Linked DNA regions of Cupriavidus metallidurans CH34. The main gene of each other region encodes a partner of the protein of the gene in region 2 in a complex. Links are inferred from orthologs where the notes say so. Each region holds a gene or a part of one and is shown on either strand. Other genes may lie near its edges.

Region 1 (15,266 bases), 1.8 Mb from region 2 along the record:
CGCGCATCAGTCGCTCGCCGAATCCGCCCTGCATGTTCCGGGACACTCCTGAGTCCGCCTGGGAGCCCGGCCGCGAATCGTCCGGAGAACCGGTGTGCGGTTGTGCTTCCAGCGTGTGAAGCGGACGGATTTCATTGGGCGACACACCAAGCACCAGCCAGGTACCGCCCACTTCCACCGTGACCACCCTCTGGCGCGGACCAAGCATCAGGCTGCCGACCACCTTCATCGACGCATTGCCCGAGCCCTGGCGCACCAGGCCGACGCGCCGCGCCACCCATGCCATCGCCAGGATCAGCGCGATGACGGCGAACAGGCCCAGACCGGCTTGCGCCAGGCTGGCCCCACTGCTGATGACGGGAGCGTTGGCGCCGGTGTTGCTAGTAGTGGCGCTGGTAGTGGTGTTGGTCGCGGCGCCGCCGGTGGGCATGCCCGCCTGGGCCGTGCTGAGTACGACGTCGGCAGCCTGCGCGCCGGAAGCGGCAACGCCCGCAAGGGCAATGCCCGCGGCAAGCCGGCGCGCGGCAACCATCATTTGTTGAGCTTCCGGATACGTTCCGACGGCGTGATGATGTCCGTCAGGCGGATGCCGAACTTGTCATTGACCACCACCACTTCGCCCTGGGCGATCAGGTAGCCGTTGACAAGCACGTCCATCGGTTCGCCGGCCAGGCCGTCGAGTTCCACGACCGAACCTTGCGCCAGTTGCAGCAGGTTCTTGATGGGTACCTTGGTGCGGCCGAGTTCCACCGTGAGCTGCACGGGAATATCGAGAATCATCCCGATATCGTTGTGGAACCCCGGCGGCGCTTCCTGCGCCAGCGGCGGGAATACCGTGGAAGCTGCCGGCGTGGCGGCAGGCATGGCTTGCGCCGCCGGTGCGGCAGCGCTGGGCGCCGGCGCGGCAGTGGACGTTGCCTGCTCGGCGCTGGTCTGCTCCGCGAGGGCGCTGGCCCAGTCGTCCATTGGATCGACCGGCTTGTCCTGGGTGCCGTCAGTCATGATCGGTTTCCTTGTTGGAATCGCTGTCTTGGTAATTGAGCATCCGTTCCACGCGCAGCGCGTACTGGCCGTTCATGGTGCCGAAGCCGCACTGCATGACGGGCACGCCGTTCACCTTGCCGAAGATGTGTTCCGGCAGTTCGATCGGCAGCACGTCGCCTTCGCGCATTGCCAGGACCTCGGCCACGGTGCTGCGCAGGTGCGTGAATTCGGCCACCAGTTCCACTTCGGCGGCACGTAGCTGGTTGGAGAGCTGGCCGAGCCAGCGCTTGTCCACCTCGACCTCGTCCTGCAGCGGGTTCATCAGCAGATCGCGCAGTGGCTCGATCATCGAGAACGGGATGCAGATATGAAGCTGCCCGCCCACGGCGCCCAGTTCGATGTGGAACGCGGTGGTGACCACGGCATCGTTCGGGCCGGCGACGTTGGCGAACTTCGTGTGCATCTCCGAGCGGACATAGTCGAACTCGATCGGATGCACGGTGCGCCAGGCCTGGCCGTAGCTGGAAAGCGTGAGGTCAAGCATGCGGCGGATGATGCGCTGCTCGGTCTGGGTAAAGTCGCGGCCTTCCACGCGGGTGTGGAAACGGCCATCGCCGCCGAACAGGTTGTCGACGACGAGAAACACCAGGTTCGGGTCGTACACGAATAGCGCGGTGCCCCGCAGCGGCTTCATGTGGACCAGGTTCAGGTTGGTCGGGACGGGCAGGTTGCGCACGAAATCGCCGTACTTCTCGATCCGCACGGTGCCTACCGAGATGTCGGCGCCGCGGCGGATGAAGTTGAACAGCGCGGTGCGCAGGGCGCGGGCAAAACGCTCGTTGATGATCTCGAGCGTGTGCAGGCGGCCGCGGACGATGCGCTCCTGGTTGGCCAGGTTGTACGGACGCACGCCGCCATCGTCGGCGACCGGCGCGCTTGCCACGGGCGCATCGGATTCGCCCGATACGCCTTTCAGTAGTTCATCTACCTCGTCCTGCGAGAGGAACTTGTCGTAGGCCATCTAGTGTCCTGCCCCGTGAACGGCTTTAAGGATGAAACGGTCCATGGCCGGCTTCAGGCGCCGCGCGCGATGCGGCGGCAGAGGTGAAGTTCGGCGGGCAGTTTCATATCGGATTTGGTTCAGGGTTCGCGAGGCAGGCACACGGCTTACTGCACCACGAACGATGTAAACAAGACGTCCAGGATCTTCTGCGGCGGTAGGCCTGCGGCAAACGGCTGGCTGATGGTCGCCTGGATGTCGCGTGCGAGCTTCTGCTTGCCCTCGACGGTGGCGAGATCGGCTGGCTGGCGTGCCGAAAGCAGCAGCAGGATGCGGCTACGCGCTTCGGGCAGGTACTGCGACAGCCGTGCCTGGGTGTCGCTGTCCGCCACCTTCAGAGACAGGCCGGTGTGCAGGAAACGGTCGCCATCCTCGCTCTTGAGGTTCACGGTGAACGCATCCAGCGGCACGAAGATCGGCGGTGGCACCACCGGGGCAGCAGGAGCCGCCGGTTGACGGCTGCCACCGATGATGTTGCCCAGCACGAAGCCGCCAACGCCCAGCGCCACCACCAGCACACCGCCGCCGATCAGCAGGAGCCGGCCGCGCTTGCTCGGGGTGCCACCGGTCTGGGAGGGGGAAAGCGTGTTCGCCATGAGATGCCTGTGTCGGAATGCCTGCATTCTTCCCGAATTGCAGGCAAGCAAAGGGCCGATAAAAAGGGGGAATCCCGCTCAGCTTGGCCGTTTGAGCTGGGCGGACGTCGGGCGCACGGGTGCATAGGAGCGCCATTTGCGCCTCCTTGCTGGTTAACGAATGTGAAGAGCGGAACTTAAGACCGGCACGGCGGGCGAGTCACCAGGTCCGTCCGCGCGGCACCGTGCGGCCAAGTGGGGCTCCGGCAAAGTGCTTGCGGGGGCAGATGAATCGTGTTTCGGTAAGTAATTGATCTGTAACGGTTTGCTCGTATCGACTCTTATATAAGATATAAGACATTTGATCTGGCGGGGACTTCGGTCTACAATCACGCGCAACTGGCCGCCTTGCGCACCAGTCCTCACAGAGACGGCAGTACCGTTACAACCCTATTACCAGCAGGTTCCTATGCTTGATACCTATCGCGCCCATGTCGCCGAACGCGCTGCGCTTGGCATTCCCCCTCTGCCTCTGACCGCCAAGCAGACCGCCGACCTGATCGAACTGATCAAGAACCCGCCGGCGGGCGAGGAGCAGGCGCTGCTGGACCTGATTACCTATCGCGTGCCTGCAGGCGTGGATGACGCCGCCAAGGTCAAGGCCTCGTACCTGGCCGCCGTGGCCCTGGGTTCGGAAAAGACCCCGCTGATCTCGCGCGCCCGCGCTACCGAACTGCTCGGCACGATGCTGGGCGGCTATAACATCTCGCCGCTGATCGAGCTGCTGGACGATGCCGAAGTGGGCACCGTGGCTGCCGAGGCGCTGAAGAAGACGCTGCTGATGTTCGACGCCTTCCACGACGTGAAGGAAAAGGCGGACAAGGGCAACGCCAATGCCAAGGCCGTGCTGCAAAGCTGGGCCGACGCCGAATGGTTCACGAGCCGTCCGGAACTGCCGCAATCGCTGACGATCACCGTGTTCAAGGTGCCGGGCGAGACCAACACCGATGACCTGTCGCCGGCCCCTGACGCCACCACGCGCCCGGACATCCCAATGCACGCGCTGGCCATGCTGAAGAACAAGCGCGAAGGCGCCGCGTTCCAGCCGGAAGAAGATGGCAAGCGTGGCCCGGTCAAGTTCATCGAGTCGCTGAAGGACAAGGGCCACCTGGTGGCCTACGTTGGCGATGTGGTCGGTACCGGCTCCAGCCGCAAGTCGGCCACCAACTCGGTGCTGTGGTTCACTGGCGAAGACATCCCGTTCGTGCCGAACAAGCGTTTCGGTGGCGTGTGCCTGGGCAGCAAGATTGCTCCGATCTTCTACAACACGATGGAAGACGCCGGCGCGCTGCCGATCGAACTCGACGTGTCGAAGATGGAAATGGGCGACGTGGTGGAACTGCGTCCCTACGAAGGCAAGGCCCTGAAGAACGGCGAAGTCATCGCTGAATTCAAGGTGAAGTCGGACGTGCTGTTCGACGAAGTGCGCGCCGGTGGCCGCATTCCGCTGATCATCGGCCGTGGCCTGACCGCCAAGGCCCGCGAGTCGCTGGGCCTGCCCCCGTCGACGCTGTTCCGCCTGCCGCAGAACCCGGTCGACACCGGCAAGGGTTTCACGCTGGCCCAGAAGATGGTCGGCCGCGCATGCGGCCTGGCCGAAGGCAAGGGCATCCGCCCGGGCACGTACTGCGAACCGAAGATGACCTCGGTGGGCTCGCAGGACACCACTGGCCCGATGACCCGTGACGAGCTGAAGGATCTGGCTTGCCTGGGCTTCTCGGCCGACCTCGTGATGCAGTCGTTCTGCCACACCGCCGCTTATCCGAAGCCGGTGGACGTGAAGACGCACCACACGCTGCCGCAGTTCATCAGCACCCGTGGCGGTATCTCGCTGCGTCCGGGCGACGGCGTGATTCACTCGTGGCTGAACCGCATGCTGCTGCCCGACACCGTGGGCACCGGCGGCGACTCGCACACCCGCTTCCCGATCGGTATCAGCTTCCCGGCCGGTTCGGGACTGGTTGCCTTTGCCGCCGCCACCGGCGTAATGCCGCTGGATATGCCGGAATCGGTGCTGGTCCGCTTCAAGGGCAAGATGCAGCCTGGCGTGACGCTGCGTGACCTGGTCAATGCCATTCCGCTGTACGCGATCAAGCAGGGTCTGCTGACCGTGGCCAAGCAAGGCAAGCAGAACATCTTCTCGGGCCGTATCCTCGAAATCGAAGGTCTGCCCGACCTGAAGGTGGAACAGGCCTTTGAACTGTCCGACGCCTCCGCAGAGCGTTCGGCCGCCGGTTGCTCGGTGCGCCTGAACAAGGAACCGATCATCGAATACATCAACAGCAACATCACGCTGCTGAAGTGGATGATCGCCGAAGGCTACCAGGACCCGCGCAGCCTGCAGCGCCGTATCAAGGCCATGGAAGCATGGCTGGCCGATCCGAAGCTGCTGGAGCCGGACACCGACGCCGAGTACGCCGCCGTGATCGAAATCGATCTGGCCGACGTGCACGAGCCGATCGTGGCCTGCCCGAACGACCCGGACGACGTGAAGACGCTGTCCGACGTGGCCGGCGCCAAGATCGACGAAGTGTTCATCGGTTCGTGCATGACCAACATCGGCCACTTCCGTGCCGCTTCGAAGCTGCTGGAAGGCAAGCGCGACATCCCCGTGAAGCTGTGGGTCGCCCCGCCGACCAAGATGGACCAGAAGCAGCTGACCGAGGAAGGCCACTATGGCGTGTTCGGCACCGCTGGCGCGCGTACTGAAATGCCGGGCTGCTCGCTGTGCATGGGTAACCAGGCACAGGTGCGCGAAGGCGCGACGGTGATGTCGACCTCGACGCGTAACTTCCCGAACCGTCTGGGCAAGAACACGAACGTGTATCTCGGCTCCGCCGAACTGGCTGCCATCTGCTCGCGCCTGGGTCGTATCCCGAACAAGGAAGAGTACATGGCCGACATGGGCGTGCTGAACGCCAACGGCGACAAGATCTACAAGTACATGAACTTCGACCAGATCGAAGACTTCAAGGAAGTCGCGGACACGGTGTCGATCTAAGTGTCGATGTTCCTCGGCGGCGACGCCGAGGAGCGAACTGAAGTCCGATGAACCCCGCGTGCGCGTGAAGCGCACGCGGGGTTTTTTCATGGGTGATTGCGCAAGCCCGATCAGGATTGCCTGATGGCTGCCGCGTGTGACTGTCATTGGGGGGATGGACCAGCGTGAAGGAGATCGGCCGGATCGTGCTGGCTAGTGGCTGATTCTCCGGTCGCCGCTTACGCGTGATCAGCTGCGGCCAGCATCACGCATTGCTCGCTGGTGCGGATGCGGTCTGTCGGCGTGTGGTGCCATGCGCGGCCCGGCTCTCCTTGGGGCTGCAACCGAACTGCGCGTGATACCAGCGCGAGAATCCGCTCGGCGCGGAAAAGCCGAGGAGGGTCGCCACCTCGGTCAATGGACGATCGCTCTCGATGACATGACGCGTCGCGAGCTCCGTACGGATTTCATTGACCATCGACGAGAAGCTCTGCCCACGTTCGGCCAGCCGGCGCTGGACCGTGCGGCACACGACGCCCAGGTGATCGGCGACCTGCTCGGCGCTGCAACGGCCACTGGGCAACAGCAGGAGGATGGTGCGCCGCACGTCCTCGAGCATCGTCGCCTGTTGCATGACGGCCGACTCGTCTATCAGTTGCTGCGCGTAGCGCGCCATGGCCGGATCGGCCCACGGGTTGCGCGCATCGAGATCGGCCTTCGCGCAGATGATGCCGTTGAAGTCACAATCAAATTCGACGTGGGGACCGAAGAACCGGTGGTGCGCGCTCAGGTCGTGCGGCGCGGGATGTTCCAGGCACACGCGTTGCGGCTGCCAGTCGGCCTTGATGAGCTGACGTATCAACCGCACCATGACCCCAAGCGCCAATTCAACCCGTTGGCGAGTTGGTTGATGGGCGTTGCCAGCGATCAGCACCTCGCGAATGATGACCCGTCCGCCGCAATCCTCGACCGCCAGTGACTGCGCGCCGTTGAGCAACGGTTGATAGCGCATCAGCAGGGTAAGGGAGTCACGCAGCGTCGCCTGGTCGCGGATCAGCATGCCGACCGCCCCGAGATTGGACAGCAGGCGCGACTCGGCCATGGCCAACCCGAAGCTCTCGTTGCCCGACATGGTTGCGGAGGTCTGAAGCAGGCGACCGTAACGCTCGACGGGAATCATGAGATCTGGTTCGCGCAGCACGCTCGGACTGATTCCTGCGTCCATCATCATCCGCACCGGATCGAGCCCGGCGGCACGAGCGACCTCGCTGTAGTTGGTGAGGGCTGCGGCCCGGACAAGTAACGACATCGGGAACTGACTAAAGAATGAAAGCCCATGATAGAGAGCGGCAATGGGTTGTCAAGCGGGAGGAATCCCGAGCTTCAGGCGCGAAGGTAAGGTTGTTTGCGCTGCATTCGCCTCATCGGCGATCCCCGGCTTTCCGCGTTGGAATCGCTGTCGCCAAAAGCCAAATCACGACGCGATAGGCAAAGCGGGAAGGGGGGGTAGGGCGGGATGATCCGAATCGGGAGTCCCTGAGCAATCGTCACATCGATGGCGATGATGACCCCCGTCCGATAGAAAGGAGCCCCCGATGACATGGATCACTCACGGTGCCCGCCAGGCCATGGCGCTCGCACTCGTCCTTGGTTCTGCGCTGCCGGCCATGGAGGCGGCCCGGGCCGCCGACTGGCCCACCAGGCCCGTGCGGATACTCGTAGGCGCTCCCCCGGGTGGTACGGCGGATATCGTGGCACGCCTCGTTGCCCGTGAGTTGCAGGCATCGCTTGGCCAACCGGTCATCGTCGACTACAAGGCGGGCGCGGGGGGCACCATCGCCGTCCAGACCATGCTGGCTTCGCCGCGAGACGGCTACACGTTCCTCTTGATCCAGAAGGGGATCGCATCGGAAGTGCCTCATGCCATCAAGGTGTCCTACGACCCTTTCAAGGACATCGTCCCGATTGCTCAGCTTACGCAATATGGTCTCGTTCTCGTCGGGAATCCCAATCTGCCCGCGAAGGACCTCGGTGAGTTGGTCAGGTACGTGAAGTCGAAGCCGGGCAAGTTCGACTATGCGAACTTTGGCGTCGGCACGCGCGGTCAGACGATGGGTGTGCAGTTCAATCGCGTTGCCGGGCTCGATGCTGGCACCGTGAGCTACAAGGGCTCACCGGCCGCGCTGCAGGATGTGATGGGTGGACAGGTGCCGCTCATGTTTGACGGTCCGGCGACTTCGCTGCCGTTCATCAAGGCGGGGAAGCTCAGGGCCTATGCGGTGGCATCGCCCAGGCGAATGGCCGCGCTGCCTGACGTTCCGACCTTTACCGAGTCGGGATATCCAGACCTGCAGGACGTGAGCTGGATGGGGATCTGGTCCGCCCAGGGCGTGCCGCCAGCCGTGATGACGAAAATGCGCGACGCGACGCTCAAGGTGACGCAATCTCCGACGCTCCGGCCAAGGCTCGAGGACATGGGTATGGAGCCCGGTTCGCCGGCTACCACCGATGAGCTTCTCAAGGATGTGCGCGAGTCGTACGAGCGTCAGGGCGCGTTGCTGCGCTCCATCCACTTCAAGCCGGACTGATGGTGAATCGACGGTGAATCGCGGCGCTGGTTGCCAGCGCCGCGATGCGTTGACTCAGAGTTGCTGAACCAGTTCTTCCGCCAGCGGCCATGTGCCAAAGCCATCCACAGGTCCGAGATGCCCGACTTCCCCGGCGTCGATGCAACGACTGCCCCACGCCTGCGCCAGTTCCTGGATTCGCTCGAATTTTCCGAGCGGATCATTGCGGCTTGCGACCACGATGCTCGGGAATTTCAATTGTCGACGTGGAATCGGCGTCCAGCCTTCCTTTGCCAGCGTCGGCAGATCGGTGTATCCGGGCGGCAAGGGGTTGTCAAAGTCGGCCGGCGCAGCAAGCAGCGCGCCTTGCACCGCGCACTTCGTCTCCTGTGCCCAGTGAACGGTAATCAGGCAGCCCACGCTATGCGCGACGAGGATGACCGGCCCTGGGATGCCGCTGACGACACGCTCGAGGTTCTCCACTCTCGCGCGGCGCAACCTCTTGTCGTGATCGATCTGCGGCACGATGCGCACCGCTCGCCCCTGCTGCTGCAGGCGCTCCGCAAGCAGTGACTGCCAGTGCTCAGGCATGTGATCGCGAAAGCCGGGAACGATTACGACCGTTGGCTGGTTTCCGGATGTCATGGAATGCACTCTCCTCTGTCTTTCAGCTCAGTACGGGATATCACCGACGATGCCGGCGCGCTCCATCTTGCGCGGCGCCGGATAGTAGTCGTTGACGGCGTAGTGCTGCGTGCTGCGGTTGTCCCACACCGCGACATCTCCCTCCTGCCAGGCCCAGCGCACCTGGTACTCCGGAATGGTGGCGCGGCTGGTCAGATAGTTGAGCAGCAGCGAGGCGCCAGGCGATTTGTCGATGCCATGGCGCACGTTGGCCGGCGTGCTGTAGTTGGTGAAGTGCGTCGTGAACGAGGCACCGACGAACAGGATCTTCTCGCCGGTTTCCGGGTGGATGCGCACCACAGGATGCTCCACCGGTGGATGATCCTGCGCCAGCTTCGCGCGGTTCTCCGGCGTCATTACCGCCCCGAAACTGTGTTCGATGCTGGCCCTGGCGCGCAGGCCGTCGATCTTCGACTTGATCTCATCGGGGAGTTCCTCGTACGCCTTCACCATGTTCACCCAGATGGTGTCACCGCCGATCTCGGGACATTCGAGGCAGCGCAGGACAGCCCCCATGGCCGGATTGGGGCGCCACAGACCGTCGCAGTGATAGCTGTTCTCGAAGCTGTGCGGGTTGTCGCTACGGTAGACCTTCACCAGGCCCGGGTAGTCCGGAACACTGCCAACCACGGGATGGTCTTCCAGCTTGCCGAAGCCGCTGGCGAAGGCCACGTGGTCGGCGCGCGTGATTTCCTGCTTGCGAAAGAAGAGGACCCGGTGCTTGAGCAGCGCCGCGCGGATCTCGGCGAAGACTGCCGGATCGCGTGCCGCCTCGCCGATGTTGACGCCGGAAATCTCGGCCCCGATCGCAGGGGTGATTTGCCTGATCTTCATTTCCATGTCTCCTGCTGTCTTGTAAGTGCCTGGCAACGAGTATCTGGTGTTCCAGGCATCCATGCTTACTTCGGCAGGACATTCACTTTCCAATTCGCGACATTCCGGCCGTAGCAGCGGCCTGCGAAGGTCAAGTTCCGTAGCATGCGACATCGCACCGGGCAGTTCATTTTCGAGCGAAGTAACGGAGGGCATCCACCATGGCAGCACCACAGAGCAAGGTGATCGTCACCTGCGCCGTGACCGGCAGTATTCACACCCCCACAATGTCGCCTTATCTCCCCATCACCGCCAGGGAGATCGAAGACGAGGCCGTTGCCGCGGCGGAGGCTGGCGCGGCCATTGTCCATCTCCATGCGCGAAACCCGGAGAATGGCCAGCCATCGCAAGACCCGGCCCTCTTTCGTGCGTTTCTCCCACGGATCGCGGCCCGTTCGGACGTCGTGATCAATCTCACGACTGGTGGCGCCCCCAACATGTCGGTGGAAGAACGCTTGCAGCCGGCACTTCAACTCAAGCCCGAGGTTGCCTCGTTGAACATGGGGTCCATGAACTTCGGTCTCTATCCGATGCTCGCCCGGCACGCGACGTTCAAGCACGACTGGGAACGTCCTTACCTCGAAGGCTCCGAGGACCGTGTGTTCCGCAACACGTTCAAGGAGATCCGCTACATCCTCGAATCCTGCGCCGACAACGGCACACGCTTCGAGATCGAGTGCTACGACACGAGCCACCTTTACACGGCCGCGCACTTCATTGATCGCGGCATCCTCAAGCCGCCTTTCTTCATCCAGTCCGTGTTCGGCCTGTTGGGCGGCATCGGCACGCACGCCGACGATGTCATGCACATGCGCCGCACCGCGGAGCGCCTGTTCGGCAAGGACTACTACTGGTCCGTGCTCGGCGCTGGTCGCAGCCAGATGCCGATTGCATCGATGGCGGCGGCGATGGGCGGAAACGTCCGCGTTGGCCTGGAGGATTCACTCTGGGAAGACCGCGGCAAGCTGTCCACCAGCAACGCCGACCAGGTCAAACGCGTGGTTGGCATTCTGAGGTCGCTGAACCTCGACGTGGCATCGCCGGACGAGGCCCGCGACATGCTGCAGCTAAAGGGCCGCGATGCCGTCGCGTTCTGACCGGCCGATCTTCCCCAAGGGCTCACGAACAGTCTCGCCTGACTTATCCAAGGAAACGCTTATGTCTCATCCTGTTGTCTTGATTACCGGCGCGACCGCCGGCATCGGCCGTGCGACGGCGCTTGCCTTTGCAGCCAAGGGCGCGCGGCTGGTCTGTTCCGGGCGGAATGCCGCAGCCGGAGACGCCCTCATCTCCGAACTTCGGGAGATGGGCGCGGAAGCAGACTTCCTGGCGGCCGATGTCAGCCGTGAGGACGATGTCATGCGTCTTGTCAGTCATGCCGTCGAGCGCTTTGGCTGCCTCGATATCGCAGTGAACAGTGCCGGGACGGAGGGCACACCGGGGTCGATCGTCGAGCAGACCGTCCAGTCGTACGCGACGACGTTCGATGCGAACGTCCTTGGGACGTTCCTTTGCATGAAGCACGAGCTGAAAGCAATGATCGGGCAACAGCGCGGAGTCGTTGTCAATCTGTCGTCCACGATGGGCAGTCGCGGCAATCCGCGCAATCCGATGTATGTGGCGAGCAAGCACGCAATCGAGGGCCTGACCAAGTCCGCGGCCCTTGACGTCATCCAGGCGAATGTCCGCGTCAATGCCGTGGCGCCGGGCCCGATTGAAACGGCCATGCTCGGGCGCATTGCCGGTGGCGCGGATCGGCTTGCCTCCGTCGCTGCGACGATCCCTGCCGGGCGCGTTGGCACCCCGGAAGAGGTCGCCGATGCGATTCTGTTCCTGGCATCCGATCAATCGACGTACATCACGGGGCAGATCCTTCATGTGAACGGTGGGAAGACCGCCGGGTAAGTCGGCGGTGTCCCGGGGGCGCGGTCAAGGGCCCCGGGAATGTCGGGGCTGCGGCGCGCGCTGCAGCGATCAGGAGCGATCAGTACCTGATGGTGCCGGGGCTCCCGCCAGCGACAGAAATGGCATCGCCATTGATCGCCACACTCACTGGCGATGCAAGGAATGCCACGACGGCTGCAACCTCGCGGGCTTCCACAATGCGGCCCAGCGAGGTCCTTGCCGCGGCCCAGGCCTCGAATGCCGCGTCGGTTGTCTCCGTCCGTGTCGCTCCGGGATGGACCGCCGTGACATTGATGCCCTTCGGCCCGAGTTCATCCGCCAGATTCTTGGTGATCGCAGCCACGCCGACGTTGCGCAGCGTGGCAATGGGGCGGCCGGTGCGATAGATCGCCAAGCCACCAATGTTCACGATCCGTCCCCAGCCATTGGCAATCAGGTGTGGCGCGAGCGCCCGCGCGGTGCGCAGATAGCCAATCACCTTGATGTCGATGTCTTCAATGGCTTGCGCATCGTCGATTTCATCGAGCCGGGACGCCGATGAGATTCCACCGGGCAATGCAGCGGCGTTGACCAGTATATCGATGCCGCCCAATGCGGCGATGGCCTGGTTCACCATGCTGTCCACGGAAGCCTTGCTGGAAGTGTCGACGGCGAGTGGCACGATCCGTCTTCCTGTCAGCGTCGCCAGCTCCGCAGCCGTCGCTTCCAACGCCGCGCGTCCACGGGCTGCCACCACCACGTCGACGCCTTCTTGCGCGAGCTGGAGCGCAATCGCCTTGCCGATACCCCGGCTGCCGCCGGTGACTATCGCTCGTTTGTCCTTCAGACCAAGATCCATGGTTCGCTCTCCCGCAGTATGCGGACAACGTCAGTGAAGCCGGAAGTCGCCTCGAGTCGCCTCAAGTCGCATCAAGGCGCTTCCGGCCGAACGCTCAGAACACGTGTCGAATCCCCAATGCCGCGCCGAACATGGATTTCTGTCCGTTGGCCAGCGCATAGGAATTGCCCAACGCCAGGCTGGTCGCGAAGCCGCTCGCTGCCGATTCCATCGCCAGGCCGGCGTTCCTGCTGTATGCCGTGGTCAGGTACACGTCCGTTCGCTTGGAGAAAGCATAGTCTGCGATCAGGGCAATCTGCCAGGGGTTGGCCACGCCGTTGTTTCCACCCAGGTTCTTCACGTTCTGATAGTCATACTCGAGCGTGAAGTCCAGCGCCGACGAGAAGCGGTATTGGCCACCAATCCAGTAGAAGTCATCGCGCAGGATCGTCGTGCCGCCCGGATCCTTGTTCTGCCCCCATCGGTAACCACCCATCAGCTTCGCCGTATCGTTGAACGCGTAGCTGGCCATGACAACGGCCTTCTTGAATGTGCCATTGCCCGTGCCGATGGTCGGATTCCACTGGTCATAGCCAATACCCAGCCCGACCGGCCCAGCCAGATAGCTCAAGGCGACACCATAGGCCGAATCGCGGCGGAACTGGCCCGGTACTTCACCGGCACCACCCGCCGTCGGCACCGTGGGGTAGGTGGACGGCAGCGTCGTGCCAACCCCGAACGACCAGTCCGCCTGCGCGGTGAAGGGGCCGAACGTCCCTGAGTACTTGACCGTGTTGTCCTGGCGGAAATTGGCCCCTGCCACCACACCCGTCGGCTCATACTGCGTGGCATATCGCGCTGGGACGAAGTTGGCCATGGTGGAGAAAATCGATTGGTACTGTCGGCCGAACGTGAACACACCGAAGCGTGTGTCGAGGCCCACGAAGGCCTGGCGCCCAAACATGCGTCCACCCTGTTGCAGCGTGCCGGTATCGGCATTGAAGCCGTTTTCCAGCACGAAGATCGACTTCAGGCCGCCCCCGAGGTCTTCGACGCCGCGAAGACCCCAACGCGATCCGGAGTAGCCGCCAGAATTCTCGCGAAACACCGTCTGGGGTGGACCGGGGTTGTAGCCGTTACCTGCCTGCGGCACGGCCCCGACGTGGTTGACGTATTCCACGTTCACATCGACCACACCGTACAAGGTCACGCTCGATTGCGCGTTGGCCGCGCCACACGCGCAAGCGGCGGCCAGGGCAAAAAGTCTCTTGTTCACCAGCACTCCTCCACGTTCATTGTTTTGGTTTCCAGGCTGGTAACGCGCGGGCGCCACCGGCCTGGAACGTTGCCAGGTCCGAATCGAAGTCCGGTTCCCTTTCTTGCGCAGAACCCGCGCGTTTATCCATGGGCGAGCACGGCTCTCGCCCTTTGTGTGAGCGATGGCGTTCGTCCTGTCTTGCGCTTGGATTTGCAGTAGAGCTACGGGCAAGGCAGATCAACGGCTTGCTCCGCTTTGCGTCGCGAATTCCACTCGCCGTCGACGCAAGACGCCGGGCACCGTGGGCGCCTGGCGGTCGTCAATCCACTAGTCGATCTGAATCCCCGCATCGGTGGCGATCTTCGACCAGACATCGAGGTCGTGGCTGACCGTCTCGCCGAATTGCACCGCTGTCTTCACAGGCGGGGGACCAAAGTTCATGGCCTTCATCGTGGCAGCGAGATCCGGGGATGCCTGGGCCTTGTTGACCTCATCGGACAACCGCTTCACGATCGCCGGGTTGGTTCCTGCCGGTGCGAACATGCCGAACCAGCCCACCGCATCGAACGCGTAGCCCTGTTCACCCATGGTCTTGACCTCCGGTAGCTGCGGCGCGCGAACGTTGCCGGCAATGGCAATGGCGCGGACCTTCCCGGAGCGCAGGAATGGGACTGGCGCGCCCGGGTCTGTCCAACCGATCTTCACGATTCCCGAGGACAGGTCGGTCAGCAACTGGGTCGAAGTCCGATACGGGACGTGATCGGTCTTCATGCCGGTCTGCTTCTTGAGCCATTCCATCATCAACTGGCCTGACGATCCCGTGGCCCAGGTTGCGTAGCCGTACTTGTCCGGGTTCGCCTTGAGCAGCTGGATGAGTTCCGGCAGGCTATGGACCGGCAGGTCGTTGCTCACCAGCAGTACCACGCCACCCGAGGCCGTCTCGGCGATGGGTACAAGGCTTTTCTTGGGGTTGTAGGGGATGGTCTTCAGTACGGCCGGGGCAACGACCATGTTCGATGCCGTGGTGTAAAGGATCGTGTATCCGTCAGCAGGCGCCTTGACGACAGCGTTGGTCCCGATGACGCCACTGCCGCCGGGCCGGTTATCGACAACGACAGGTTGCTTCAGCGCGATCGACAGACGCTGCGCCATCAGGCGCGCCAGCGCATCGACTCCGGACCCTGCCGACGACGCCACGACCATCTGAATCGGGCGCGAGGGCCAGACGTCCTCAGCCAGTGCCTGCGCTGAAGCGCACAGCGCCAGAAGCGCCGCAGCACCCAGCACGACCGCAGTCGGCTTTTGCATGCGTAATGCCATTGTCTACCTCCATGTACTTGGTCTTTTGACGGTCGCTCAACCGATGTGTGAGGTCGATGCGTGAGGTCGATGCCAGCCCCGGGGGCAGGGGCTGGCGTCCGGCCCGCCGGGCTGACTTCAGGACGGCAAGTTCTCCTGCTTGCGCAGGAAACCCTGGTTGGCGCCGTTACGATTCGGCGAGAA
Region 2 (15,003 bases):
AAGGTCAGTCTTTCCGGACATACCGACTCGGCCAAATACATGATGGGCCAGCGTGCCTACAGCAACTGGGAACTGTCTGCTGACCGCGCCAATGCGTCACGGCAGGAACTGGTTGCAGGCGGCATGGAGGAAGGCAAGCTGCTACGCGTGCTGGGTCTGGCGGATACGATGCCGCTGGAGAAGAACGATCCGCTGGCACCGGTGAATCGCCGTATCAGCATCGTCGTGCTCAACCAGCGCGCCCAGGCCCAGTTCGAGGCCGAGAACGCCAGCGCCGCCGATGTCACCGTGCAGGCTCAGAAGGGCCAGGCGGCACAGGACGTGCAGGCGCAGCTGGGGAGCGCCTCGGCTGCCGGCGCGGGCGAAAGCAAAGGCAAGGGCAAGGGGGAATGACGCGTGTCGCCTGAACAGGGCGGCGCATCTTCCAGGGCAATCTAGCGAGTCAGGACGACCATGTCTGTCGATATCGATATCACGCAGTTCTACCAGACCTTCTTCGAGGAGGCGGAGGAACTGCTCGTACAAATGGAGCAGCTGCTGCTCGAGGTGGATATCGAATCCCCCGATGCGGAAGCGCTCAACGCGATCTTCCGTGCCGCGCATTCGATCAAGGGCGGCGCCGCGACGTTCGGCTTCACGGCGCTGACCGAAACCACGCACATCTTCGAGAATCTGCTGGACCGCACGCGTCGGAGGGAACTAGCTCTCTCGCGCGTCATCATCGACACCTTTCTGGAAACCAAGGACGTGTTGCACGATCAGCTCAACGCCTACCGTAACGGCACCGAACCCGATCCGGAAACGCTGGCGCGCATTTGCGCCGTGCTGCAGCAACTGGCCCAGGAAGCCAGCGGCGAGGCGGCACCCGCGCCTGCCGCCACACCGGCGCCAGTGGCTGCATCCGCGCCCGCTGCCGCACCGGCTGGCGGCAATCTCAAGGTGAGCCTGATCAAGGTATCGGCCGCCGACCAGGCCCTGCTGCGCGAGGAGCTTGCCAACCTGGGCGAGATCACCGGTCAACAGGAATCGGACGGCGACCTGATCATCTGGCTGAACAGCCAGTGCAGCCCCGACGACATCATCGCGGTCTGCTGCTTTGTGATCGACGAGAAGCAGATCGCCGTGGAAACGGTAACGCCAGGTGAGGCACCGGCGGCACCGGTCGGTGCGCCGACGCCCGCGCCCGTAGCCGCGCCGGCAGCCGTCGCGCCTGTCGCGCCCGCCGCCGCACCGGTGGCTGCCAAGGAGAAAGAAAAGGCCAAGCCCGCCGCCGCGCACAGTCCGGATGCCGGTTCGATCCGCGTGCCGACCGAGAAGGTCGACCAGATCATCAACCTCGTGGGCGAACTGGTCATCACGCAGTCGATGCTGGCGCAGACCGCGTCGTCGCTGGACCCGGTGCTGTTCGACCGCCTGTTCTCCGGCATGGGCCAGCTCGAGCGCAACGCGCGCGATCTGCAGGAAGCGGTGATGTCCATCCGCATGATGCCGATGGACTACGTGTTCTCGCGCTTCCCGCGTCTGGTGCGCGACATGATGGGCAAGCTCGGCAAGCAGATCGATCTGGTCACGTTCGGCAAGGCAACGGAACTGGACAAGGGCCTGATCGAGCGGATCATCGATCCGCTGACCCATCTGGTACGAAACAGTCTCGACCACGGCATCGAAACACCAGAGAAGCGTATCGCCGCCGGCAAGGAGCCGACCGGACAACTGATCCTCTCCGCGCAGCACGCGGGTGGCAACATCGTCATCGAGGTGAGCGATGACGGCGCCGGCCTGAACCGCGAGCGCATCCTGGCCAAGGCGATGCAGAACGGCCTGCCGGTCTCCGAGAGCATGCCCGACGACGAAGTCTGGCAGCTCATCTTCGCGCCGGGCTTCTCCACGGCCGAAGTCATTACCGATGTCTCCGGCCGGGGCGTTGGCATGGACGTGGTCAAGCGGAACATCCAGGAGATGGGCGGCCACGTGGAAATCAGCTCGCGCGCCGGGCTGGGCACCACCACCCGCATCGTGCTGCCGCTGACGCTGGCGATTCTGGACGGCATGTCGGTACGCACTGGCGAAGAAACCTTCATCCTGCCGCTGAACTGCGTGATGGAGTCGCTGCAGCCGTTGGCCGACGACGTGCACACCGCCGCCAACGGCGAGCGGGTGATGAACGTGCGCGGCGAATACCTGCCGCTGCTGGAACTGCACAAGGTCTTCAACGTGGCCAACGCGGTGCAGGAGCCCACGCAGGGTATCGCCGTGATCCTGGCGGCCGAAGGCAAGCGCTTCGCGCTGCTGGTGGACCAGTTGATCGGGCAGCACCAGGTGGTGCTCAAGAACCTCGAGACCAACTATCGCAAGGTGCCGTGCATTTCCGCCGCCACCATCCTCGGTGACGGCAGCGTGGCCCTGATCGTGGACGTCGGCGCGCTGCAGCGCACCGGTGTGCGCCGCCAGGCCCCGATGGCCGCGTAGTAATCGACAGCAAGGAGAACGGACATGGCCGGCATCGGACATATCGATACCCAGGGCAGCGAAGCCTCGGGTCAGGAGTACCTGGTCTTCACGCTGGGGACGGAAGAATATGGCATCGACATCCTCAAAGTGCAGGAGATCCGCAGCTACGAGACGGTGACGCGCATCGCCAACGCGCCAGACTTCCTCAAGGGCGTGACCAACCTGCGCGGCGTGATCGTGCCGATCGTCGACCTGCGCCTGAAGTTCAAGCTCGGCAACGTGCGCTATGACCACCAGACCGTGGTGATCATCCTGAACGTGGCCGGCCGCGTGGTTGGCATCGTCGTCGACGGCGTATCGGACGTGCTGACGCTCACTGGCGATGACATCAAGCCCGCGCCGGAGTTCGGCGTGTCGGTCTCCAACGAACATCTGACCGGGCTGGGTTCGGTGGAAGGCCGGATGCTGATCCTGATCGACATCGAACGCATGATGACCAGCCCAGAGATGGAATTGATCGAGGCCGAGCTCGCCTGATGCTTGCCGGCACGTCCGGCAGCCCGCATCGCCGACTCCCCGGTACCTTGAAGGACATACACCATGACGCCGCTCCGTTCTTCCTCCAGCGCCATCAGGAAGCCAGGCGCGGCTATGACGCCGGGTGCGCCCGTGCTGGCGCCATTGCGCGATGAGATGCGCGACTTTCTGCTGACCGAGCGTGACTTCGAGAAGATCCGCGCGCTGATTCACAAGCGCGCGGGCATCTCGCTTGGCAGCCATAAGCGAGAGATGGTCTACAGCCGGTTGGCCCGGCGGCTGCGCACACTGCAGCTTGCGGACTTCAGCACCTATCTCGCGCAACTCGAAGCCGACGAGCGTTCGTCGGAGTGGGAGTACTTCACCAACGCGCTGACAACGAACCTGACGTCGTTCTTTCGCGAGGCCCATCACTTTCCGCTGCTGGCCGAGCACGCCAAGAAAATCGGGCGACCCTACAGCGTCTGGTGCGCCGCGGCGTCGACCGGCGAGGAGCCGTACTCGATCGCCATCACGCTGGCGGAAGCGCTGGGCGAACGCGCGGGCACGGTGCTGGCCACGGACATCGACACCCAGGTGCTGGCCAAGGCGCGCAGCGGCATCTACACCGCCGAGCAGGTTTCGCGGCTGTCGCAGGAACGGCTCAAGCGTTTCTTCCTGAAGGGCACCGGCGCGCGGGCCGGGTCGGTCAAGGTCAAGCCGGAGCTTGCGGCGACGGTCACCTTCGAGCCGCTGAACCTGCTGGCGCCGGATTGGGGCTTGCGCGAGAAATTCGACGCGATCTTCTGCCGCAACGTGATGATCTACTTCGACAAGCCGACCCAAGGCCAGATTCTCGAACGGTTTGCACCGCTGCTCAAGCCGAACGGCCTGCTGTTCGCGGGGCACTCGGAGAACTTCTCGTACGTCACCCGCGCATTCCAGTTGCGCGGGCAGACCGTATACGAGCTGACGAACAAGAGCGGAGCTGCATGATGCGTGGCACGCCCCAGATGCCGGAGGCCATCGCCACCCGGAAGTATTTCGACCGCGAATTCGACCGGCAGGCCATCAAGCTGTTGCCCAACGAGTACTACGTGACGGCCGAGGACGTCGTACTCACGACCGTCCTGGGATCGTGCGTGTCCGCGTGCATTCGCGACGAAGTGGCCGGCGTCGGCGGCATGAACCATTTCATGCTGCCCGACGACGAGAACGCCGGCGCCGACCGGATGCTCTCTACGTCGATGCGCTACGGCTGCTACGCGCTCGAAGTGCTTATCAATGAACTGCTGAAGATGGGCGCGCGTCGTGAACGGCTGGAGGCCAAAGTATTTGGCGGTGGCGCGGTGCTGGCCAACATGACGACCCTAAATATCGGGGATCGGAATGCCGATTTCGTACTGAAGTACCTGCGCACGGAAGAAGTGCGCGTGGCCGCGCAGGATCTGCGCGGACCGCACGCGCGACGTGTCAGCTACTTTCCACGTACCGGCCTTGCACTGGTCCGCCGGCTGACGCGCCAGGACGATACCGTAGGCATCGAACGCGAGGAACGTGCCCTGGCACGCGCGCTGTCCACGTCGACGAAGGCACCCGCGCGAGGCGCCGTGGAACTGTTCACGCGACAGACCACGGCCAGGATCCCGACCTGATGTCGGGCGCGCGGGACGTACAAGACGCGTCATACACGAAATACACGCAAGAGACGTAGAGACCAACATGACTGCCGCGAAGATCAAGGTGCTGTGCGTGGACGATTCCGCGCTGATACGCAGCCTGATGTCGGAAATCATCAACAGCCAGCCGGACATGGAGGTGGTGGGTACCGCCCCGGATCCGCTGGTGGCGCGCGACCTGATCAAGCGCGTCAATCCGGACGTGCTGACGCTGGACGTAGAAATGCCGCGTATGGACGGCCTGGATTTTCTTGAGCGCCTGATGCGCCTGCGGCCGATGCCGGTGCTCATGGTGTCGTCGCTGACCGAGCGTGGGTCCGAGATCACGATGCGCGCGCTGGAACTTGGCGCCGTGGACTTCGTGACCAAGCCGAAGCTCGGTATCCGCGAAGGCCTGCTGGACTACACGCAGACGATCGCGGACAAGATCCGCGCCGCATCGCGCGCCCGCGTGCGTGCGCGTGCGGAGCAGAGCGCTGGCGCGGCGCCCGTCGCGCCGATGCTGCGCGCGCCGCTGTTGTCGACGGAAAAGCTGATCATCGTCGGGGCCTCCACGGGGGGCACCGAGGCGATCAAGGATTTCCTGACGCCGCTACCGCCCGATTCCCCAGCGGTCATGATCGTCCAGCACATGCCGGCAGGTTTCACGAAGTCGTTCGCGCACCGCCTGAACGGCCTGTGCCGCATCACGGTCAAGGAAGCCGAGCATGGCGAGCGTGTGCTGCCGGGCTATGCGTACATCGCGCCCGGCGATTCGCACCTGCTGCTGGCGCGTAGCGGTGCGAACTACGTGGCGCACCTGTCTCAGGAAGCGCCGGTCAATCGGCACCGACCGTCCGTGGATGTGCTGTTCGATTCCGCCGCGATTCACGGTGGCAAGAACGTCACGGGCGTGATCCTGACCGGCATGGGCAAGGACGGCGCGCGCGGCATGTTGCGCATGCGCGAGGCAGGCGCCTACAACCTGGCGCAGGACGAGCAATCCTGCATCGTGTTTGGTATGCCGAAGGAAGCCATCGCGGCCGGCGGTGTGCATGAAGTGGTGCCCCTGCACCAGATGAGCCAGCGCGTCATGGCGCACCTGGCTACGTTTGGCGCGCGGGCGCAGCGCGTATAGCGCGCGAGAGGTCAGATAAGCAGCAATCATCCGGATGGCATGGCCATCCGCAACCGTTTTGGAGCCGTAACAGTGGACAAGAACATCAAGATTCTCGTGGTCGACGACTTCCCGACCATGCGCCGGATCATCCGTAACCTGCTCAAGGAGCTTGGCTTCACCAACGTGGACGAAGCCGAGGACGGCGCGGCCGGCCTGGAGAAGGTCAAGGATGGCAGCTTCCAGTTCGTGGTTTCGGACTGGAACATGCCGAACATGGACGGCCTGACCATGTTGCAGACGATCCGTGCAACGCCCGAGATCGCCAAGACGCCGGTGCTGATGGTGACGGCCGAAGCCAAGAAGGAGAACATCATCGCCGCCGCGCAGGCAGGCGCCAATGGCTACGTGGTCAAGCCGTTTACCGCCGCCACGCTCGACGAGAAGATCACCAAGATCTTCGAGAAAATGGGTCAATAAGAGGGACGCGACATGTCGACGACTCCGACTTTCAGCAATGAAGCGGCCGAGCAGATCATCCATCGCATCGGCAACCTGACCCGGATGCTGCGCGACAACATGCGGGAGCTGGGGCTCGACAAGGAAATCGAGCGTGCCGCCCAGGCCATTCCCGACGCGCGCGACCGACTGAGCTACATCGCCGCCATGACCGAGCAGGCTGCCGAGCGTTCGCTCACGGCCGTGGAACTGGCGCAGCCGCTGCAGGAAGAACTCGAGGCCAAGGCCACCGCGCTGGACAAGCGCTGGGGCGAGTGGTTCGAGCAACCCGTGGAGTTGGGCGATGCCCGCGCGCTGGTGCTCGACACGCGCGAGTTCCTGACCGAGGTTCCGGAGAAGACCAAGGCCACCGGCAGCCATCTGCTCGAGATCATGATGGCCCAGGACTTTCAGGACCTGACGGGCCAGGTGATCAAGAAGATGATGGACATGATCCGCACGCTGGAGCAGGAACTGCTGCAGGTGCTGATCGACAACGTGCCGGCCGATCGGCGCGTGGAAGCGCCCCCTTCACTGATCAACGGTCCGCAGATCAACCCCGAAGGCAAGGCCGATGTGGTGTCGGACCAGTCGCAGGTGGACGATCTGCTGGCGAGCCTCGGCTTCTGAGGTTGTTTGTAGATAGTAGATAGGCTACCGCTCTCCCGCATCGCGGGAGAGCGGCGCTTCAGCGTACCTTCGCATTCACTGGCACAATCGCAGCAAACACGGTTTCCCCCTGCCAGAGGATTGCCCCCATGCCTGCTCGCTGTACCGTTGTTGCCCTCGCAGCCGCCGCACTTGCCGGAATGCTTGTCGGAATTGCCCACGCGCAGACGCTGCCCCTCCCACAGGTCTCCCCAGCGGTAGACACTGCCTACACCAAACTCGAAGCATCCCCGGCCTACAAGAAGCTGATGACGGACGTCCGCGCCGATGACGCGCGCGCGCTGACCGAGCTGAAGACCATGACCGAGATTCCCGCGCCGCCCTTCAAGGAGCGCTCGCGCGCCGAGTACTTCGTCTCGCGGCTCAAGGCGCTTGGCCTGGCCGATGCCCACATTGATGCCGAAGGCAATGCGATCGGGATCCGCAAGGGCGTTGGCAATGGCCCGAAATTGTTGATATCCGCCCACCTCGATACGGTCTTCCCCGAAGGCACCGACGTCACCGTCAAGGCGCGCGACGGCAAGCTTTACGCCCCCGGTATTGGCGACGACACGCGCGGACTAGCCGTGCTGTTGTCGTGGTTGAAGGTGCTCAACGACAACAATGTGCGGACGGCTGGCGATCTGGTCTTCGTGGGCAACGTCGGCGAGGAAGAGCTTGGCAACCTGCGCGGCATGAAGGCGGTGTTCCGCGAGCATCCCGACATCGACGGCATGGTCGGCATCGAACCTGGCACCGGCGATCGCGTGCTGACGCAAGGCACCGGCAGCCATCGCTACGAAGTGACCTTCCGCGGTCCCGGCGGCCACAGCTTTGGCGCGTTTGGCCTGCCCAGCGCTATCCACGCCATGGGGCGCGCCATCAGCAAGATCAGCGATGTGCGCACGCCATCCGATCCCAAGACCACGTTCACGGTCGGCACGGTTTCTGGCGGCACGTCGGTCAATGCGATCGCGGGCGATGCGCGCATGGCGGTCGATATCCGTTCGAACGGCACGCCGGCCCTGCTGGAAACCGAAAAGCACATCATGGATGCGATTGCAGCCGGGGTTGCGGACGAGAATCGTCGTTGGGCGCCAGCCAAGAGTCAGGAAATCACGTTCCAGACAAAGCTGATCGGCGATCGCCCGGCCGGGCAGACGCCGACCGACTCGGTGATCGTGCAATCGGCTGTCCGCGTGATCCGCGCCAACGGCAAGGAGCCGCCAACCCTGCGGGGCGGCAGCACCGACGCCAACGTGCCGATGGCGCTGGGCATTCCGGCCATTATCATCGGCAGCGGCGGCAAATCGGGTGGCGCACACTCGCGTGACGAGTGGTTTGACCCCACCAATGCCTGGGAAGGCGCGCAGTGGGGCCTGACCACTGTGCTGGGTCTGGTCGGCGTGGACGGTGTGGAAGCGCCGCTGCTGGCACGGCGCCGGGGCAATCCGCCGATCACACGGTAAGGGGCTACGGGGGGCCACGGGGGGCGGCGCGGGCTCCGCCATCTCCAGGCGAGGTTGCGCCAGCCGCCCGCTTGCGCTTCAATGGTCGCCTTGCCGACCAATGCCGTAGCCTGAAATGACCGATACCCCCGACACTCCTGACACCCCCATGGCAACCGGGGCTTCGTCCCGCCCGCCACTGCGTGCGCTGACGCCGCTTGAGGGCCGCGTGGTGGCGGTGCTGCTTGAAAAGCAGTTCACTGTTCCCGATACCTATCCGTTGTCGCTCAACGCGCTGGCCGCAGGCTGCAACCAGAAGACCGCGCGATCGCCGGTGATGAGCGTCGGCGAGGACGAGATCCTGACCGCCATCGATGGCCTCAAATCGCTGAGCCTCGTGTTCGAAGGCAGCAGCAGCCGGGTGCCCCGCTTCGAGCAAAACCTTGCCCGCGTGCTTGGCGTGCCAAGCCAGTCCGCGGCGCTGCTGTCCACGCTGCTGTTGCGTGGGCCGCAGACAGCGGCGGAACTGCGCCTGAACACGGCGCGGCTGCATGCATTTGCCGATATCTCGTCGGTCGAGGCGTTCCTGGACGAGCTGGCCGAACGCGATCCCGCCCTGGTCGTGAAGCTGCCCCGTGGCCCGGGGGAGCGTGAACACCGCTGGACGCACCTGCTATGCGGCGAAGTCAGTCTGGCCGAAGCGCCGGGCCTTCGCACGAGCGCGAGCATCGAGATCGCGCCGTCGGAGCTGGAGGCGCTCCGGATCAGCCATCGCGAGCTGGAAGACAAGGTGGCGCGCCTGCAAGCGCTGGTCGAGGAGATGGCCGAACAGCTGGGCATCTCCATCGATCCGGATCGCCTGTCCTGAGCCCGCGCGCCCTGCGATGCGGCGTCGCCTGACGCGGCATCGCGCTGCATCGTAAAGGCGACATCATGCCGCCGGATGCCAGCCGGACAGTGCGCGATCCCGGCATTTTCGGGCGTTCCCCCTAAAGATCGGCACCCAGGGGACCGTTAACGCCGCTGCCCCCTCCATTCCTGAAACAGGGACCTGTTTCCCCGCCTTTTCCTCCCAATGCTTCCCGCCCGGGGATTTGATAATCCTCGGTGACGAAGTGCCGTCCGCGCTTCGCGCCTGGAGCGTCCATGTCCGAGGAAAGCGATCTCGAGAAAACCGAACCCGCCACAGCCCGGCGCCTTGAAAAGGCGCGTGAAGAGGGGCAGGTGGTGCGTTCGCGCGAGCTCGGCACGTTCGCGATGCTGATGACCGGCGTGATCGGTCTTTGGGCCACGGGCGGCGTGCTGGGCCGCAAGCTCGATGCCGTAATGCATGCCGGCCTCGCGTTCGAGCCGGCCACGGCCTTCGACACGAATCGCATGTTGTCCCAGTTTGCCGCCATTGTCTGGGACGCCCTGCTGGCATTCCTGCCGCTTCTGCTGATGTTCGGCGTCGCGGCACTGGTGACGCCGCTGGCTCTGGGCGGCTGGATGTTCTCGACCAAGTCGTTTTCGCCCGATTTCTCGCGCATGTCGCCGATCTCCGGCCTCGGCCGGTTGTTCTCGGCGCATTCGCTGGTGGAACTGGCCAAGGCCATCGCCAAGTCGTTGCTGGTGGGGGGCGTGGGTGCCTGGATGATCTGGCGCAAGCTGCCGGAGGCGATCGCGCTGATGGACGCGCCGATCCAGGAGGCACTGCTGCACATGATGGAACTGGTGCTGTATGTCAGCGGTGTGGTGGCGGGATCGCTGATCCTGGTGGCCGCGCTGGACGTGCCCTGGCAGCTCTATACGTTCCACAAGAAGCTCCGCATGACCAAGGAAGAGATCAAGCAGGAGATGAAGGAAACCGATGGCGATCCGCACATCAAGGCGCGTATCCGCCAGCAGCAGCGTGCCATTGCGCGCCGCCGCATGATGGCCGAAGTGCCCAAGGCCGACGTGGTGGTGACCAACCCCACGCACTACGCCGTGGCGCTGCGCTACGAGGAAGGCCGCATGGGCGCGCCTCGCGTGGTGGCAAAGGGCGCCGATGAAGTGGCCGCGCGGATTCGCGAACTGGCCGCGGAACACCGCGTGCCGATGCTGTCGGCGCCGCCGCTGGCACGTGCGCTGCATCGCCACGTCGAGCTGGGTCACGAGATCCCGGCCGGTCTGTACACCGCCGTGGCCGAGGTCCTGGCCTGGGTCTATCAACTGAAGAACTGGCACTACAGCTACGGTCCACAGCCCAATGGGCCCGCGGATCTGGTGGTGCCGGATGAACTTGCCGTACCGGAAAGCCGCGCATGAACGCACTGACGAACATCCTCAACATGCCGGGCCTGCGCTCTGGTGCCCAGATGAAGGCGCTCGCGGGGCCGGTGCTGATCATCATGATCCTCGGCATGATGATCCTGCCGTTGCCCGCGTTTGTGCTGGACCTGCTGTTCACGTTCAACATTGCGCTGTCGATCATGGTGCTGCTGGTCGGCATGTACACGCAGCGTCCGCTCGACTTCGCGGCGTTCCCGGCGGTCCTGCTGTTCTCCACGCTGCTGCGCCTGTCGCTGAACGTTGCCTCCACGCGCGTGGTGCTGCTGGAAGGGCATACCGGCCCGGACGCCGCCGGCAAGGTGATCGAAGCCTTCGGCCACTTCCTGGTGGGCGGCAACTTCGCGGTCGGTATCGTGGTGTTCGCGATCCTCGTGGTGATCAACTTCATGGTGATCACCAAGGGCGCGGGCCGTATCGCCGAGGTGGGCGCGCGCTTCATGCTGGACGCGATGCCGGGCAAGCAGATGGCGATCGACGCGGACCTGAACGCCGGCCTGATCAATGAAGAGGGCGCGCGCAAGCGTCGTGCCGAGGTGGCGCAGGAGTCCGATTTCTACGGCGCGATGGATGGTGCGTCGAAGTTCGTGCGTGGCGATGCCATCGCGGGCCTGCTGGTCATGTTCATCAACGTCGTGGCCGGCATGGTCGTGGGCATGGTGCAGCACGACCTGGACTTTGGCACGGCGGTGCATAACTACACGCTGCTGACGATTGGCGACGGCCTCGTGGCGCAGATTCCGGCACTGGTGATCTCCACGGCCGCCGGTGTCATCGTCTCGCGGGTGTCGAACGAGCAGGACGTCGGCCAGCAACTGACCGGCCAGCTCTTCTCGAATCCGCGCGTGTTGTTCATCACGGCCGCCATTATCGGCATGATGGGCATCATCCCGGGAATGCCGCATTTTGCGTTCTTGCTGCTGGCTGCCGGGCTGATCTGGCTTGGTCGGCACATGATGCGCCGCGAGGCCACGGCAGAAGAAACGAAGTCGAACGAGGCGCGCGCGCCTGCCGCGCCGGCCGAGGCCGCCGAAGCGTCGTGGGAAGACGTCACGATGGTCGATCCGCTTGGCATGGAGGTGGGCTATCGCCTGATCACGCTGGTGGATCGCGCCCAGAACGGCGAGTTGCTGGGCCGCATCAAGAGCATCCGCAAGAAGATCGCGCAGGACATCGGCTTTCTGGTTCCGGTGGTCCATATCCGCGACAACCTGGAACTGAAGCCGACCGCCTATCGCATCACGCTCAAGGGCGTAGAGGTCGGCAGTGGCGAAGCCAACCCGGGCCAGTGGATGGCGATCAACCCGGGCCAGGTCACCGGCACGCTGCCCGGCGCGGCCACGCGCGACCCGGCCTTTGGGCTGCCGGCCGTGTGGATCGACGCCGCCCTCAAGGAGCAGGCGCAGGCGTATGGCTACACCGTGGTCGACGCCAGCACCGTGGTGGCCACCCACCTGAACCACCTGATCCAGATGCACGCATCCGAGCTGCTGGGTCGCCAGGAAGTGCAGTCGCTGCTGGACCGCATCGCCAAGGAATCGCCCAAGCTTACCGAGGACCTGGTGCCGAAGACGATCACGCTGACTGGCCTGCAGAAGGTGCTGCAGAGCCTGCTGGACGAAGGTGTGGCGATCCGCGACATGCGCACGATTCTCGATGTCATCGCCGAACACGCGCCGAAGGTCAGCGATCCGGCCGAGTTGACCACGCTCGTGCGCGTGGCGCTGGGCCGCGCGATCACGCAGCAGCTTTTCCCCAACAACGCCGACCTGCAGGTCATCGGCCTCGACGCCGGCCTGGAGCGCGTGCTGTCGCAGGCGCTGGCCAATGGCGGCGGCATTGAGCCGGGCCTGGCCGATGCGGTGCTGCAGCAGGCGCAGGGCGCGGTGGTGCGCCAGGAGCAACTGGGTCTCGATCCGGTCCTGCTGGTGCCGTCGCCGCTGCGGCCGCTGATGGCGCGCTTCCTGCGCCGCACCCTGCCGCAGTTGAAAGTGCTGTCGCATGCCGAAGTACCGGACAACCGCAATATCCGCATCACCGCCATGATCGGCGGCGCAGCGTAAGGACTGAACATGAGCGTGGCAAAGTTTGTGGCGGCCAACGGCCGTGAAGCGATGCGCAAGGTGCGCGAGGCGATGGGCCCGGATGCCGTGGTGCTGTCGAACCGGACCATCGATGGTGGCGTGGAGATCGTCGCCATGCGCGACACCGATCTCGGCGCGGTGAACGCCAATGCGCAGCCTTATGTGTCGCCCACGCCGGCCGCATCCCAGATTCTTGAGACCGCCCCGGCGCAGATCGGCCCGATTGCCATCGCGGCGGCCAATGCCGTCGACGGGCAGGCTACCCGGACCGACGACGGTGCCATTGGCGATCTGCGTGGCGAGCTTGCGTCGATGCGTTCGATGCTCGAGCGCCAGTTTGCTGGCCTGTCCAGCGGCGCCGGCAATGTGGCCGTGGGCGATCCGCTGCGCGAGTCGCTGTTCGAGTGGATGGTGAACGCGGGCTTCTCTGGCCAGTTGTCACGTACGTTGATCTCCCGTCTGCCAGTGGGTACCGATCGTCCGGCCGCCATGTCGTGGATTCGGCAGGAAATCGCGAAGAAGGTGCCTGTGCTGTCCAACGAGGACGCTCTGTTCGATCAGGGCGGCGTGCTGGCGCTGATCGGACCGACCGGCGTGGGCAAGACCACCACCACGGCCAAGCTGGCCGCGCGCTACGTGCTGCGCCACGGCGCCGATCGCCTGGCCTTGCTGACGACCGACCGCTTCCGGATCGGCGCGCACGAGCAGCTTCGCATCTACGGCGACATTCTGGGCGTGCCGGTGCATGCGGTGAAAGACGCCGCTGACCTGCGTTTCGCGCTATCGGCGATGAAGGACAAGCATCTGGTCATCATCGACACCGTTGGCATGAGCCAGCGCGATCGCAGCTTGTCCGACCAAATCGCGATGCTGGCTGGCGTGCAGGCGCCGATGCAGCGCGTGCTGCTGCTCAACGGCGCCGCGCATGGCGATACGCTCAATGAAGTCGTGCACGCCTATCGGCACGACGCAGCCGGCGACGCTGGTGGCATCGACGGGTGCATCATCAGCAAGCTCGATGAAGCGACCCATCTGGGCTCGGTGCTCGATGTGGTGATCCGCCATCGCCTGCCGGTTTTCTATGCTTCCACTGGCCAGCGCGTGCCGGAACATCTGGAACTCGCGCAGGCCAGCACACTGGTGGAACGCGCGTTCATGACGCCGCGTCGTGGCTCGCTGTTCAATGACGCCGACATGGCACGCCGCCATGCCGTTGCAGCGGACGCTGCAACGCCGCGCCCGGCCGAGCGCAATGGCGCCGATGACATGCTGCGTTCGTTGACTGACAGCGCTAATGCCGTAGGCACGTGCGTGGAAGAGTTGAACGCCGCAGGCTACGGCTTCGATGTCGCGCGCCAGCTCTGGCAACAGCGCGGCGCCGGTGCCGTGGGATTGCGCCAGATGGGCCAGCAGGCACGCATGGCGATGTGCCGCGACGCCAGCCGGGCCTGCGAGCGCTATGTGCTCGCCGTATCGCAGAATTTCACCCAGCCGGTGCAAGGTCGTCGCGCGCCGCAGTTGATGCAATGCACCCTGTGGCTTGCCGATCGGGACGGGATGCCGCTGGCCGGTACCACCGCGCCCGTTGGCCGTACGCGGCAGTCGATGTCAGAAGCGGACGCCGATGCCGAAGCCGAGACCGTGCGCGCCACGCTTTCTGCGGCACGTACCGTCGTCAACCTGAATGCTTCGGTGCCATCGGCCGCCGTGATTGCGCGCTGGCATCAGCTCGGTGAGCGCTGGGTGGCGGGTACGCGTAAAACCGCGCGCGTGATCACTGGTGGCGCGGCCAGCAAGCTCGATGCGATCGCCGACACGCTGACGTTTCATGCGATTGGCGACACGACCTGGCGCGACCGCGACGCTGTGCACTGGGTTGGTCACTGTGCCGTGCGGATTCCGGAAGGGACGGTTCGTGCGGTTGGACGCGCTCGCGATAACACGGCCGAGACCGGCACCGAAGCGTGCCTCGTTGTCTCCCGCATGGCGGATCGTGATACCGGCGAAACGCTGGCGGTCGAGTACGTGCTGTGCGACGCGGCGCTGACCGATGACGCCGCGCAGGTCGCTCGCTGGATGCAATGGGCGAACGCCGCGGACGAGCAGTTCCGCACGCTGCGTCATGCCGCCGAACACTTCGCGCAGGACGGCGATGCGTCGGACAGTCAGGGGACCAGCCTGGTGTCGCTCCAGCTCGGGCTGACCACGCTGCGCCTGCAGCACACCCCCACCGCAACCGCACCGGCGTTCCTGTCACGCCTGGCCGGCCGTGC

Evidence for each region.
Region 1: the proteins of cheY (region 2) and fliM are in contact, whole or in part, in a crystal structure (PDB 1F4V), measured with the Escherichia coli proteins. The link is inferred for Cupriavidus metallidurans CH34 from one-to-one orthologs.

Annotation. Positions count from the first base shown.
Region 1 is NC_007974.2:1,987,919-2,003,184, reverse strand. Bases 1-2,953 are described here. They hold fliM (flagellar motor switch protein FliM), read right to left. Parts: upstream 2,006-2,953; coding sequence 995-2,005; downstream 1-994. Other genes in these bases: fliL (flagellar basal body-associated protein FliL), read right to left, coding at 2,152-2,640; fliN (flagellar motor switch protein FliN), read right to left, coding at 532-1,002; fliO (flagellar biosynthetic protein FliO), read right to left, coding at 1-535. Outside these bases: RMET_RS27085 (bifunctional aconitate hydratase 2/2-methylisocitrate dehydratase), read left to right, coding at 3,089-5,680; RMET_RS27080 (AraC family transcriptional regulator), read right to left, coding at 5,925-6,968; RMET_RS27075 (Bug family tripartite tricarboxylate transporter substrate binding protein), read left to right, coding at 7,255-8,247; RMET_RS27070 (RBBP9/YdeN family alpha/beta hydrolase), read right to left, coding at 8,302-8,871; RMET_RS27065 (TauD/TfdA dioxygenase family protein), read right to left, coding at 8,899-9,744; RMET_RS27060 (beta-keto acid cleavage family enzyme), read left to right, coding at 9,945-10,880; RMET_RS27055 (SDR family NAD(P)-dependent oxidoreductase), read left to right, coding at 10,942-11,688; RMET_RS27050 (SDR family NAD(P)-dependent oxidoreductase), read right to left, coding at 11,768-12,526; RMET_RS27045 (porin), read right to left, coding at 12,621-13,781; RMET_RS27040 (Bug family tripartite tricarboxylate transporter substrate binding protein), read right to left, coding at 14,091-15,083; RMET_RS27035 (beta-keto acid cleavage family enzyme), read right to left, coding at 15,201-15,266. UniProt on the Escherichia coli protein: FliM is one of three proteins (FliG, FliN, FliM) that forms the rotor-mounted switch complex (C ring), located at the base of the basal body.
Region 2 is NC_007974.2:227,931-242,933, forward strand. What follows is about bases 4,839-7,528. They hold cheY (chemotaxis response regulator CheY), read left to right. Parts: upstream 4,839-5,835; coding sequence 5,836-6,222; downstream 6,223-7,528. Other genes in these bases: RMET_RS19190 (protein-glutamate methylesterase/protein-glutamine glutaminase), read left to right, coding at 4,839-5,763; cheZ (protein phosphatase CheZ), read left to right, coding at 6,235-6,870; RMET_RS19205 (M20/M25/M40 family metallo-hydrolase), read left to right, coding at 6,999-7,528. In the rest of the region: flagellar motor protein MotB, read left to right, coding at 1-393; chemotaxis protein CheA, read left to right, coding at 454-2,469; RMET_RS19175 (chemotaxis protein CheW), read left to right, coding at 2,494-2,988; RMET_RS19180 (CheR family methyltransferase), read left to right, coding at 3,052-3,963; chemoreceptor glutamine deamidase CheD, read left to right, coding at 3,960-4,622; more of RMET_RS19190, read left to right, coding at 4,690-4,838; more of RMET_RS19205, read left to right, coding at 7,529-8,357; RMET_RS19210 (YceH family protein), read left to right, coding at 8,473-9,204; flagellar biosynthesis protein FlhB, read left to right, coding at 9,483-10,625; flagellar biosynthesis protein FlhA, read left to right, coding at 10,622-12,709; flagellar biosynthesis protein FlhF, read left to right, coding at 12,719-15,003. UniProt on the Escherichia coli protein: Involved in the transmission of sensory signals from the chemoreceptors to the flagellar motors.